2 regions of the Sphingomonas sp. SphC10 genome follow, and region 1 is predicted to be linked to the other one. Evidence: riboswitches for the same ligand, from Rfam matches in the RefSeq annotation. Region 1 holds a riboswitch; the other holds the start of a gene.
What was found. A riboswitch is a leader RNA that binds a small molecule or an ion and turns the genes downstream of it on or off. The one in region 1 is predicted to bind cobalamin.
Positions count from the first base shown of each region.

Region 2: another riboswitch for cobalamin. It lies ahead of ACWKSV_RS14195 (TonB-dependent receptor); the one in region 1 lies ahead of cobW (cobalamin biosynthesis protein CobW).

Region 1 covers NZ_CM168044.1:2,072,936-2,079,465, reverse strand. Annotated here, with positions in the region: gene ACWKSV_RS09405 (septal ring lytic transglycosylase RlpA family protein) at 1-381, opposite strand, end outside; cobalamin riboswitch at 500-701, shown strand; gene ACWKSV_RS09400 (HoxN/HupN/NixA family nickel/cobalt transporter) at 873-1,928, shown strand; cobalamin riboswitch at 1,954-2,153, shown strand; gene cobW (cobalamin biosynthesis protein CobW) at 2,335-3,372, shown strand; gene cobN (cobaltochelatase subunit CobN) at 3,377-6,530, shown strand, end outside.
Region 2 covers NZ_CM168044.1:3,081,301-3,087,830, forward strand. Annotated here, with positions in the region: gene ACWKSV_RS14160 (DUF4142 domain-containing protein) at 1-64, opposite strand, end outside; gene ACWKSV_RS14165 (DUF3597 family protein) at 217-636, shown strand; gene ACWKSV_RS14170 (alpha/beta hydrolase-fold protein) at 682-1,866, opposite strand; gene ACWKSV_RS14175 (hypothetical protein) at 2,190-2,510, shown strand; gene ACWKSV_RS14180 (CsbD family protein) at 2,539-2,988, shown strand; gene ACWKSV_RS14185 (entericidin A/B family lipoprotein) at 3,047-3,193, shown strand; gene ACWKSV_RS14190 (hypothetical protein) at 3,282-3,599, opposite strand; cobalamin riboswitch at 3,688-3,908, shown strand; gene ACWKSV_RS14195 (TonB-dependent receptor) at 4,123-6,252, shown strand; gene ACWKSV_RS14200 (PepSY domain-containing protein) at 6,185-6,530, shown strand, end outside.

The sequences.
Region 1 (6,530 bases):
TTGTTCGGCGGCGCCGCGCGACAGGTCGATGATCCGCGACGATCCCGCGAACGGCCCGCGATCGTTGACCCGCACGATGATCCGCCGCCCGGTGTCGAGCGCCGTCACCTCGACATAGCTGGGCAGGGGCAGGGTGGTGTGCGCCGCCGTCGCCCAGCCGGGACGGAAACGTTCGCCGTTGGCGGTGCGCTTGCCTGATTCGCCGCCATACCAGCTGGCATAGCCGAGCATGTCATAGGTCGTGTCCTCGGCGGGGACATAGGTGATGCCCCGCACCGTATAGGGCTTGCCGATCCGCACCGGAAAATCGCTGACCGGCCGGTAATTGCCACCCGAACAGGCCGCGACCAGGCAGGCCGCCGCCGGTGTCCATCGGCGCATCGCTTTCCAAACCACCATAGCCTGTCGATTAGGCTTACGGCGCGGTGGTATAAAGCCGTTTGCGTGTCCGTTCGGCGCAGACTATCCCCGTGCCGACCGGCAGCGGCTTTCAGCCACGCCGCCGGACTATCGCATCGGTGCCCCTCGGGGCTTCAAACGGGAATATGGTGCAAATCCATAGCTGTCCCTGCAACTGTAAGCGGTGAGCGCGTGATGCCGGTTCCTGCAACAGGGAACAGCCACTGGAGTGATCCGGGAAGGCCGCATTGCCGACGCTTCGACCCGCAAGCCAGGAGACCTGCCGATGCGAGTCGCTCTTGCCGCGATCCAGGGGATGGTCATGGCCAGGATATATTGTATCATGCGAGCGACGCCATAGGGCGACCTGAATTGGAACCCGGCCCGGCGTGCGCCCGTCGAAGGTGGGGGACGACCGCGACAGCGGAAGGTCGGCCTGAGTCGCAACGGCGCCGTTAAGGCATGATCCGCCCATGTCCGAAGTTTCCGCCCGACCATCGTTGAAGCGTCGCGTCACCCTGCTGATGGGCGCGCTGATCGTCGTGAATATCGCCGTCTGGGGTTGGGCGCTGAGCGTCTTTGCGGGCAACAGCCTGATGCTCGGCACGGCTTTGCTCGCCTATAGCCTGGGGCTGCGCCATGCGGTCGATGCCGATCACATCGCCGCCATCGACAATGTCACGCGCAAGCTGATGCAGGACGGCCAGCGGCCGATCGCGGTCGGCCTGTGGTTCGCTCTCGGCCATTCCGCCATCGTCCTGATCGCGGCGACCACCGTGGCGCTGGCCGCCAGCACCCTGTCCGACTTCGAGGCGTTCGGCCAGAGCGGCGGGACCATCGCTACCATCGTCTCGGCGAGTTTCCTGTTCGCCATCGCGATCATGAACCTGATCATCCTGCGCGATGTCTGGACCCGTTTCCGCCGTGTCGCGCGGGGCGAACCGATGGCGGAAGCCGATGCCGACATGATGTTTTCGGGGCAGGGGCCTTTGTCGCGTCTGTTCGGGCCGCTGTTCCGGCTGATCCGGCGGAGCTGGCACATGGCGCCGCTGGGGTTCCTGTTCGGGCTGGGCTTCGACACCGCGACCGAGGTGGCGATCCTCGGCCTGTCGGGTTCGCACGCGGCGGACGGCGTGTCGCTGGCGACGATCCTGGTATTCCCGGTGCTGTTCGCGGTCGGCATGGCGTTGATCGACACCGCCGACGGGCTGGTGATGCTGGGTGCCTATGAGTGGGCGTTCGTCCATCCGCTGCGCAAGCTCTACTACAACATGACGATCACTCTGGTCTCGGCGCTGGTCGCGCTGGTGATCGGCGGCATCCAGGCGACCGCGCTGCTCGCCGAGCGGTTCGGCTGGACGGCCGGGCCGTTCCGTTATGCGGGTGCGCTGGCCGAGCATTTCAACGTGCTGGGTTTCGCCATCGTCGGGCTGTTCGTCCTGTGCTGGGGCGCGAGCTTCCTCCTCTATCGCTGGCGCGGGTTCGCGGCGATGGAGGCGCGAATTGCCAAGCCCGGCGCGGCGGGATAAATGCCGCTGATCGGAGGGTGATAAGCCGTCCGAAGATCGCGCCGGTGCCCGCAAGGGCTTTAAACGGGAATGGGGTGCAAATCCCCGGCTGTCCCTGCAACTGTAAGCGGTGAGCGAGCGATGCTGGTGCTCCTATGAGGGCACGGCCACTGGAGTGATCCGGGAAGGCGCATCCTTTTGCTTCGACCCGCGAGCCAGGAGACCTGCCGGCGTCATGGTCGCTCTTGCCTGGACCCAGGGGGTGGTCGGGGCACGGTTCTCCGTCGGGGAGCGACGAAGCCATGCGGCCGGGGCCGCATCGGTCGCCGGTTCAGCGGGGTGGACGCATGTCGCGCGCCCGTCCGTCACCGCTCCGGCGATCGGCCCCGCGTCCGCGCTCGCTCGTCCGGCGCGTCGGAGAATTACCATGCGTGACCTTTCCAAGGTCCCCGTCACCATCGTCACCGGCTTTCTGGGCGCGGGCAAGACCACGCTTATCAGCCATCTGATCCGCCATGCGGGCGGCCGTCGCCTGGCGGTGGTGGTCAACGAATTCGGCACTTTGGGCGTCGACGGCGACATCCTTCAATCTTGCGCGATCCCCGATTGCCCGGCGGAGAATATCGTCGAGCTGGCGAACGGCTGCATCTGCTGCACCGTCGCCGACGACTTCATCCCCACGGTCGAGAAGCTGCTCGCGATGGAGCCGCGCCCCGATCACATCCTGATCGAGACCTCGGGTCTGGCGCTCCCCAAGCCGCTGCTGAAGGCCTTTGACTGGCCCGCCATCCGCTCGCGCATTACCGTCGACGGCGTGGTGGCGCTGGCCGATGCCGAGGCCGTCGCGGCGGGCCGCTTCGCCCCCGATCTCGACGCGGTCGAGGCGCAGCGCGCCGCCGACCCCAGCCTCGATCATGAAACGCCACTGTCGGAGGTGTTCGAGGACCAGCTGGCTTGCGCCGATATCGTCCTGCTGACCAAGGCGGACCTTGCCGGGCCGGAGGGTGTCGCCAAGGCGCGCGAAATCATCGCCGCCGAGGCGCCGCGCCCGCTGCCGATGGTTGAGGCGGTCGACGGCATCGTCTCCGCCGAGATCGTGCTGGGGCTGGAAGCCGCCGCCGAGGACGACATCGCGGCGCGCCCCTCTCACCATGACGGCGCGGACGATCACGAGCATGACGATTTCGACAGCATTTCGGTGATGCTGGGCGAGGTGGAGAGCCCCGAGGCGATCGCCGCGCGGATCGTGACGCTGGCCGAGCAGCAGGACATCCTGCGCGTGAAGGGCTATGCGGCGGTCGCGGGCAAGCCGATGCGGCTGCTGGTCCAGGCGGTCGGTCGCCGGGTGCGCACCAGCTATGACCGCCCCTGGGGCGCGGGCGAGCCGCGCGGCACGCAACTGGTCGTCATCGCCGAGCATGACCGCATCGACCGGCCTTCGATCGAGGCCGTGCTGAAGGGCTGAACACGTGCATCTCGTCTTTCGCGAGAGCCATGGGCTGGAGGAACAGGCCGTTCCACAGGATCTGGGGCAGCGCCCCGGTGACGTGGTCGTGCTGTCCTTCTCCGACAGCGACCTCAGCGCCTTTGCGGCGGGCTGGCGGGCGGGGGGATTTTCCTGGTCGCTGCGGCTCGCCAATCTGGCGGCCTTGGTCCATCCGCTGTCGGTCGACACCTATGTCGAGCAGACCTTGGCGCATGCGAAGGCGATCCTGATCCGGCTGATCGGCGGCGCGGCGTACTGGGAATACGGCCTGCGCGAGGTCGAGCGGCTGGCACGCGAGCGGGGTATCGCGCTGGCCGTGCTGGCAGCGGATGGGCGTGAGGACCGGCGGTTGGTGGCGGCGTCGACCGTGGGGGAGGCGGTGGTGCGGCGGTTGACCGCGCTGTGCGATGCGGGCGGGGCGGATGCGGCTGCTCTGGCTTTGCGCGAAATCGTAGCGTTGTCGCCTGCGGCCCTTACCCCTCCCCAACCCCTCCCCCTGCCGGGAGAGGGGCTTTTGCTCGGCACGACTGCCCCGAGCACGCCCCTCCCGCAGGCGGGAGGGGATGGGGGAGGGCCGTCTCCACAAGTGGCGTCGCTCGTGGCCTTGCCCCTCCCCAACCCCTCCCCCTGCCGGGATAGGGGCTTTCAACTGGCCCCCCTCGGAGGTTGGTCCCCGAACGGCCCGGCCTGCCCGGCCGCCACCCTGCTGACCACAACTCGCCCCCGCATCCTCATCACCTTCTACCGCGCCTATCTCGCCGCCGCCGACCTCGAACCCATCGCCGCCCTCCACGCAGCCCTGGCCGAACGCGGCTTCGACCCCGTCGCCCTATTCATCCCCTCGCTGAAGGCCGAGGGCGCAGGCCCCTGGGTCGCGCGCTGGGTCAAGGCTCTCACCCCCGCCGCGATCGTCAACGCCACCGCCTTCTCGGCACGCGGTGAGGACGACGCCACCCCGCTCGACGGCGCGGGCGTGCCGGTGTTCCAGGTCGCGCTCGCCACCAGCGACCGGGCGGGCTGGGAGGGTGCCGCGCGCGGCCTGTCGCCCGCCGACCTCGCCATGCATGTCGTCCTGCCCGAGATCGACGGACGCCTGTTCGCGGGCGTGGTCAGCTTCAAGCAGCCGGGAGAGCGCGACCCCGACTTCGATATCGCGCTGCGCCTCCACCGCGCCGAGCCCGAGCGCATCGCGGCGGTGGCGGACAAGGTGGCGGGCTGGGCGAGGCTGGCGACGACCCCGGCGGCGGAACGGCGGCTGGCCATCCTGCTGTCGACCTATCCGGGCAAGGACTGGCAGGCGGCGCACGCGGTCGGACTGGACGGCTTCGCCTCGACGGCGGCAATCCTCTCCGATCTGCGCGAGGCGGGTCATGATGTGGAACCGCAGCCCGATCTGCCCGCCGCGCTGCTCGGCAACCGAGTCACCTGGCCGCTCGCCGCCTATCATGAGGCGCTGGCCGCTCTGCCCGAAAGTCTGCGCACCGACCTTGCCGAAAGCTGGGGCGCGGCGGAAGAGGATCCGCTGGTCCAGGGCGACCAGTTCCAATTCCCCGCCCTCATGCTCGGCAAGGCGATCGTCGCGCTCCAGCCCGAGCGCGGGCGACGCGAGGCTCGGGCGGACGAGTATCACGACCTCTCGCGCTGCCCGCGCCATTCCTATGTCGCCTTCTATCTCTGGCTGCGTGCGCAGGGGATCGATGCGCTGGTCCATGTCGGCGCGCATGGCACGCTGGAGTGGCTGCCCGGCAAGGCGGTCGCGCTGTCCGGCGCCTGTTGGCCCGAGGCGCTGACCCGCGACTGGCCGGTCCTCTATCCCTTCATCGTCAACGATCCGGGCGAGGCGGCGCAGGCCAAGCGGCGGCTGGGCGCGGTGACGATCGGCCATGTCCCCCCGGCGCTGGTCCAGGCGGAGACCGGCGCGGGGCTGGGACGGCTGGAGGCGTTGCTCGACGAATATGCCAATGCCGATGGCCTCGACCCCGCCCGCCGCGACCGGCTGCGCGCCAGCATTGCCGAGGAGGCGGACAGCGTCGGCCTGGGCGAGGCGCTGGGGCTGGCGGGGGCGGAGGATCCGCTTGCCCGGATCGACGCATTCGTCTGCGATGTGAAGGACAGCCAGTTCGGCGAGGGGCTTCACGTCTTCGGGCGCGGTGAACAGGGCGCGGCGGAGCGGGCCGGGTTGCTCGCCGGGCTGGATGGAAAGCGCGTTCCGGCGGGGCCTTCGGGTTCGCCCTATCGCGGGCGCGCCGATGTGCTGCCCACGGGGCGCAACCTTTACGCCATCGACCCGCGCGCGGTGCCAAGCCGGGCCGCGCATCTCCAGGGCGTCAAGCTCGCCGAGGAATTGATCCGCCGCCATATGCAGGAGGAGGGCGATCACCTGCGCACCCTGATCGTCGATCTCTGGGGCTCGGCGACGATGCGCACGGCGGGCGAGGAATTCGCCATGGCGCTGCACCTGATCGGGGTCGAGCCGGTCTGGGACCATCGTTCCGAGCGGGTGACGGGGTTCGAGGTGATGCCGCTGATGCGCTTCGACCGGCCGCGTGTCGATGTGACGTTGCGCGTCTCGGGGCTGTTCCGCGACGCCTTCCCGCATCTGGTCGCGCTGTTCGGGCAGGCGGTGCGTGCGCTCGGCCAGCGGGACGAAACGGCCGAATGGAATTCGTTCGTCGGACAGGGGAGCCCGCGCGTCTACGGCCCCGCGCCGGGACGCTATGGCATCGGGCTGGACCCGAATGCGGGCTATGACGAGGCGGCACGGATCGAGGCGGGGCAGAGCTGGCTCGCCGCCTCGTCGACCGCGCTGGACGATGGCGACCGGCGCGATGCGGAGGGGATCGCGGCGCGGGTGGCGGCGGCGCAGGCGTTCGTCCATCTCCACGACCTGCCCGAAAGCGATTTGCTGCTCGCCGCCGATTATGCCGCGCATCAGGCGGGTTTCGCGGCGGCGCGCGTGGCGCTGGGGGAGGGGGCGGCGGCGCTCTATCATCTCGACACCCGCAACCCCGCCAGCCCCAAGGCGCGGACGCTGGCCGAGGAGATCGCGCGCACCGTCCATGCCCGCGCCGCCAATCCGCGCTGGGTGGCGGGGATGATGGCGCATGGTTTCCGGGGTGCGGCGGAGATCGCCGCGA
Region 2 (6,530 bases), 1.0 Mb from region 1:
TCTGGCCACAGGCCGCCAGTGCAAGTAAGGCGGTGGTCGCAATGAAGGTCGAACGAATGGTCATGGCAAACCCCTGAAATGACGACAGATGCTGTCTAAGCGTCTGTCGGGCGATGACGTTCCCGCAGAGGCCATCTCGTTGAAGGAGCGGACCCGCAAGGCGCTTCCGTCGTTAGAGCGGGCATCGTCGCATCCGATCAGCGAAGGAACCACCCGATGAGCATTTTCGGCAATATCCTGAACAAGATATTCCACCATGGCAGCAAGGCCGAAGCCGCGCCTGCACCGTCACCTGCCCCGGTCCAGGCACAACCCGCACCGGCCGCTGCACCCGCACCGACTCCGGCCCCCGTCGCGGCCCCGACCCCGGCACCGCAGAATGTCGATGTCGGTGCGGTCCTGTCGGAAATGGCGTCGATGAAGGACGGCGGGGGCAATTATCAGAGCTCGATCGTCGATCTGCTGAAACTGCTCGACCTGGATTCGAGCCTGTCGGCACGCAAGGAACTGGCCAACGAACTGGGCGTGCATGCCGCCGAGGACGGTTCGGCCGAGCAGAATATTGCGCTTCACAAGGCGGTGATGGCCAAGCTCGCCGAAAATGGCGGGATCGTGCCCGACAGCCTGCGGAACTGACGATCCGAAAGGGGCGGCGGTCCGTATGACCGCCGTCCCATCACCTCAATCCCGGAACAGCAGCGGTGCCATCGCCTGCAGACTGCGCCGCCACGTCTGGAACTCGTGGCCCGTGCCCTCCGAGACGTAGAAGACATTCCTGATCCCGGCTGCCGTCAGCGCGGCGGCATTGGCGCGGGGGTCGCTGCCTGGGCCACCGGGCGGGCCGCTGCGCCCTCCCTCCAATTCGCGGCTGCCGAAGCTGACAAAGGTGAGTTTCACCTTGTCGTGATAGCCCGGCGTGGCCTTCACATCCTCCGGCGACATGGTGCCGCCGCTGAGCAGACCGATATAGGCGAAACGGTCGAGATGCCTGGGCGCGATCAGCTTCGTCTCGAAGCCGCCCATCGAGAGCCCGGCCATGGCGCGGTGGCGCTGGTCGGACAGGGTGCGGTAATGCCCGTCGACATAGGGGATCAACTCGTCCAGCAGCACGGTCTGGAAGGGGCGGATGTCGAAACTCGCCAGACCGCCGGGCGCGCCGGGGCGAATGGTGTTGGTCATGCCATAGGTCATGACGATCAGGAACGGCCGCGTCTTTCCGGCCGCGATCAGATTGTCCATGATGAGGTTGGCATGGCCCTGATTGGACCAAGCGGTTTCATCCTCGCCCCAACCATGCTGGAGATACAGCACCGGATAGCGATCGCGCGTGTTCCGGTCATAGCCGGGCGGGGTGTAGACGAAAGCACGTCGCGGCGTGCCGGTGCTGGGCGACGGGAACAGAATTTGTTCGACCCGGCCATGCGGCACATCCTTCAGCGCATAGAAATCCGCGTCATGCGCCGGGATCTCGATGCCGCTTTCCCAGCGGGTCGAGCCATAGAAGTTCAGCGTCCCCGGATCGTTGAAGGTGCCGCCATCGACCGTCAGATGGTAATAATGAAATCCCTCGTCGAGCGGGCCTTCCGACGTTCCCGTCCAACTGCCGTCGGGGGCTTTGGTCAGGACGGTGCCGCCGCGTCCGCCCAACCCCAGGCTGACCTTCACCGCCTTGGCATCGGGGGCGGTGATGCGGAAACGGGCATAGCCCTGCGAATTGACCTGCGGATAAGACTGGCCAGGCTGGTTGAGCGAGGAGGGGCGAAAATCCTCGATTACCGCCGGTGGGGCGGTTTGAGGCGTGGTCTGAGCAGGGGCCATGGACGCGGCCATCGTCACCGTTAAGGCAGCCGCCAACAGGAGCTTCATCGATCATCCTCCCTCGTCATCCGTTGGTTCATTTCGACCATGTCGGAGAGGGGAAGGTGCCGTTTATGGCCGGATCACACAAGGCGGTTTGGCAAAAAACGTCGTCAAGACAGAGGCTTGTCGATGAAATCCTTTGCGGTGCCGCCACGTTCATCAATGGCGTGATGGTGCAGGCATCCCGGCGCATATGCCCGCCAGCGGCTCGAAACTGGTCCAAGACTACCAACCATTCCTGCAAAAATACCAGGAACGGCTTAACTTATCATAAGTTGTACCCGGCCAGATCGGTCGCATTTCGCCGCCGGTCGCATGGGAGCAACCGGGTGGCCAAAATCCTCGCAAGTATCGGCATCGCGCTCGTCGCGGTGGCGTGCACCCCGCCCTCGACGCGGATCGCCACCGGGCTGGAGCGCTATGGCCTGGACAGCCAACGTTCGACCTGTGTCGGCCAGCGGCTGGAGCGCAACCTGTCGCTGGGGCAGTTGCAACAGCTTGGTAATGCCGCCGCGGCCTATCGCCGTGACGATCCCAATCCCGGCCAGCTGACCGCAGGCGATCTGATCCGGGTCGCGGGCGAGATCAAGGACCCGAAGATCGCACTGGAAGTCGGCAAGGCCGCCGCCACCTGCGGCGTGGCTCCCTGACGCCCTTTCCTTGCATTTTCGGAAACGAATGATGAGCACGCATGCACTGCACGGCAATGCGCGCCATTTCGGTGGCAAGCTGGAAAAGACGATCGGCGATGCGGTCGACAGCCGCGACTGGAAGGTGGCGGGCGTCACCGATCAGGTTGCGGGCAGCGCGGAGCATCTTTTCGGTCGTGCCCAGTCTGTCGCGGGCGAGGTGGCGGATGCCACCCCCAGCCTGATTGAGGAAGCGCGCGAGCGGATCGGCGACGCCACCGATCGGTCGGTCGCGGCCGCGCGGCGCGCCCAGGTGAGTCAGGCCGAGGCCGACTTCGTTCAGACCAAGAACGAAGCGGTCGCCAAGGCCAAGCAGGCCGCCGATGCCGCCGCCGGGGCCGGTGCCAAGACCTCGTTCCTCCTGGTGCTCGCGCTGCTAGTCGGCGCCGGTGCCTCCGCCTTTGGCGCAACGGCGGCCAGCCGCCGTCGTCTGCGCTGAGTACCCGCGGCGGGCCGGCGTACCGGGCCCGCCGCATCCCCTTTTCGAGGAGATCGTCATGACCAAGAAGATCGCTCTGGGTGCTACCCTGTTCGCCGTCCTGACCCTGTCGGCCTGCAACACCGTGAACGGCGCGGGCCGCGACCTGCGTTCGGCCGGTGCGGCGGTGTCCGACGCCTCGGGCCAGGACAAGCCCAAGAAGTAAATTCTGATCATTCCTCCCCTGCAGGGGGGAGGACCATCCGCAGGATGGTGGAGGGGTGTCCTGCTCTCGAGAGGGCGACCTCCCTCCGTCAGGGCTTCGCCCTGCCACCTCCCCTACCAGGCGAGGATTTCTTCATGGTTTCAGGCGGCGCATCCGCCTCGACCAGTTCGACGACCTCGAAGCGATACCCGACCCAGCCGCGCTGTCGCACCGCTTCCGCCATGGCGGCATCGTTCGCCATCGCCGCCTTGCGCGACTTGGCATGGCCCCAGAAGACTTCTGTCCTGCCCCCGCCCAGATCGGCGACGATCCGCCAATAATGGGTGAAGGGCTGCGATGTCGGGCCGATCGTCTTCACATAGCCATCGGGCATCGTCGCGATCAGATAACGGTTCCTGCGTGCCATGCCGCCGCCATAGCGCAAGGACGCCGCGACCTCATCCCGCTTGACGCCCTCCATCGCCGCCGCGTAGCGATACGGGGCCGGAATGATCCGGCGATATGATCGCGCCGGTTCTCCCGACAAGGGAGATTAAAAGGGAACACGGTGAGGGGCGCAGGCCCTAAATCCGCGGCTGTCCCTGCAACTGTAAGCGGTGAGCGGCGATGCACGGATCGGCCATGGGCGCGATCCAGCCACTGGGGCAACCTGGGAAGGCGCATCCGTCCGCGACGACCCGTGAGCCAGGAGACCTGCCGGCGTCAGGTCGCTCATGCCCGGTCCAGGGGATGGTCGAGGCTAGGTCTGTTCCGACGAGCGACGCCATAAGTGGCGGAGGCGCATGGGTGGCCCTGTGGAATGCGGAAAACGGCGTGCCGCACGCAGGGCACCTGGCTGCCCGAAATCGGGCGGCAAGGCCTCGGCTTGTTCGCGACAAGACGCTATGGGCTTTGAAATGATATATCGTAACAGATTCAGACAGGTCCCTATGGTCCTGTGGGGTGGCGCGGCGCTTCTGCTGGGGGCGGCGCAGGCAGGGGCGCAAAAGGCCGAGGAGCAGGGGGGCGACGCCACCGTGCTGGTGATCGGCACGCGGGAGAAACAGGCGCTCGACACACCCAATGCCACCGGCAGTCGCCTGGGCCTGACACCGCTGGAGACGCCCGCCAGCATCGCCTCGCTCGATGGCGGTACGATCCGCGCGCGCGGCGATGTGTCGATCGTCGAGGCGGAGACGCGTGCGCCCGGCCTGTCGAGCGTCGCCAATCCGGGCAATGGCGGCACCGCGCTGGCCGCGCGCGGCTTTTCGGGGCAGGGATCGGTGCTGCAACTGGTCGACGGCGTGCGGTTGTTCCCGGCGGCGGGGACGATCACCTTTCCGACCGATCCCTGGATGGTCGAGCGGATCGACGTACTGGGCGGCCCTGCCTCGGTCCTTTACGGGCAGGGCGCACTGGGCGGCGCGGTCAATGCCGTGATGCGCGCGCCCAGTGCGCAGACCCATGGCCAGGCCGAGATCGGCTATGGCGGGCAGGACAGTTTCCGCGCCGCCGCCGGGCAGGGCGGGCCGCTGACCCCGACCCTCGGCTACCGCGTGGATGCCAGCTATCGCCGGTCGGACGGTTATGTCGATCGGGGGCGTTCGGACAGTGTCGCGCTGTCGGGGACGCTGCGCTGGACGCCGTCCTCCGAACTGGCGGTGACGGTGCGCGGCGATCATGGCGACCAGCGGCCCATGACCTATTTCGGCACCCCGCTGATCGACGGGCGGCTCGACCTTCGGGTGCGGGACCGCAACTATAATGTCGGCGACGGGCGGATGCGGTTCCGCGACGACCGCGCCTCGATCCGGGTCGACTGGACGCCGAGCAATGCGGTCAGTTTGTCCAACATCGCCTATGTCCTGACCAGCGACCGTTTCTGGCGCAACCTGGAGAATTATTGCTGGGTCGTTGCGAGCGGCGCGTGCGCGGACGGATCGACGGGCATTCCGGCCACGATCCGGCGGAGCAGCAATTACGGCATCCGCCACGACCTGACCCAATGGGGCGATCAAGCCAGCGTGACGTGGCGCACGGGACTCGCGCCGGGCATCGCCAACGCGCTGGTCGTCGGGGTGGACGCCAATCTGGTCCGCTTCACCCATGAGAACGACTTCGGCTCGGTCGAGCAGGTCGATGCGGTCGATCCCTTCGCCTTCGATCCCGGCCGTTTCCTCGATACGCAGGGAATCGCCCCGCGCTACCGCACCCGCACCACCGCGCTGGCGGTGTTTGCCGAAGATCGGGTGACGCTCGGCCCGAAATGGTCGGTGGTCGGCGGCGTCCGTTACGAGGTGGACAATGTCCGTCGTTGGACCGTCGCCATGCCGGATCGCTTCGTGCTGGAAAAGACGTTCCGCAACGCGACATGGCGCGCGGGGCTGGTCTATCAACCGGTGCCGACCCTGTCGCTCTATGCGCAATATGCTACGGGCGTCGATCCGCTGGGCACGCTGACCACCGTATCGACCGGGCAGGTGCAGTATAGCAACGCGCGCGGAAATCAGGTCGAGGCGGGGGCCAAGTGGCTGTTCGCGAACGGCCATGGCACCGCCACGCTGGCGGCCTATCGAATCGTCAAGACCGGGCTTCTCGCCCAGCGCACGCTGGCGAGCCCCGTCGAGCAGGTCGGGCAGCGATCGTCGCAGGGCGTCGAGGCGGCGGTGACGCTCGATCTGCCGCAGGGCTTCGGGATCGACGCAAACGGCACGCTACTGGATGCGCGGTTCGACGATTTCCGCTCCGGCGGCGTGGATTATAGCGGCCGCACCCCGCCGAACGTGCCCGAGGTGCTGGCCAATCTCTGGCTGCGCTGGGATGCCTCGGCGAAGCTGCAGGCGCGCGCCGGGCTGCGTTATGTCGGGCGTCGCTTTTCCGACAATGGCGAGGCGTTCCGCATCCCCGGCTATGCGACGGTGGACACGACCTTGTCCTATGCGCTGACGCCGCATCTGGCGGTCGATGTCCGTGTCTATAACCTGTTCGACAAACCCTATGCGGTGACGGCGTATGGCGACCAGCAATGGATATTGGGTCGCCCGCGCGCGCTGGACATCGGCGTCCGTGCCGGGTTCTGACCGGTCCTGGGGGAAGGCGGGCTTGCGGCTCGCCTTCCTCACCCATCGCTGGGTCGGGATCGTCACCTGCCTGTTCTTCGCCATGTGGTTCGCCAGCGGGCTGGTGATGCTCTATGTGCCCTATCCGTCGCTCAAACCGGCGGAGAGTTGGAAGGGCGCGCAACCGATCGACTGGGCGCGGGTCGGCCGACCGCCCGTGGCGCCCGATGCCCGGCGGATCACGCTGGAGATGCGCGACGCCGCACCGGTCTGGCGGATCGAGAGCCGCGATGGCGACA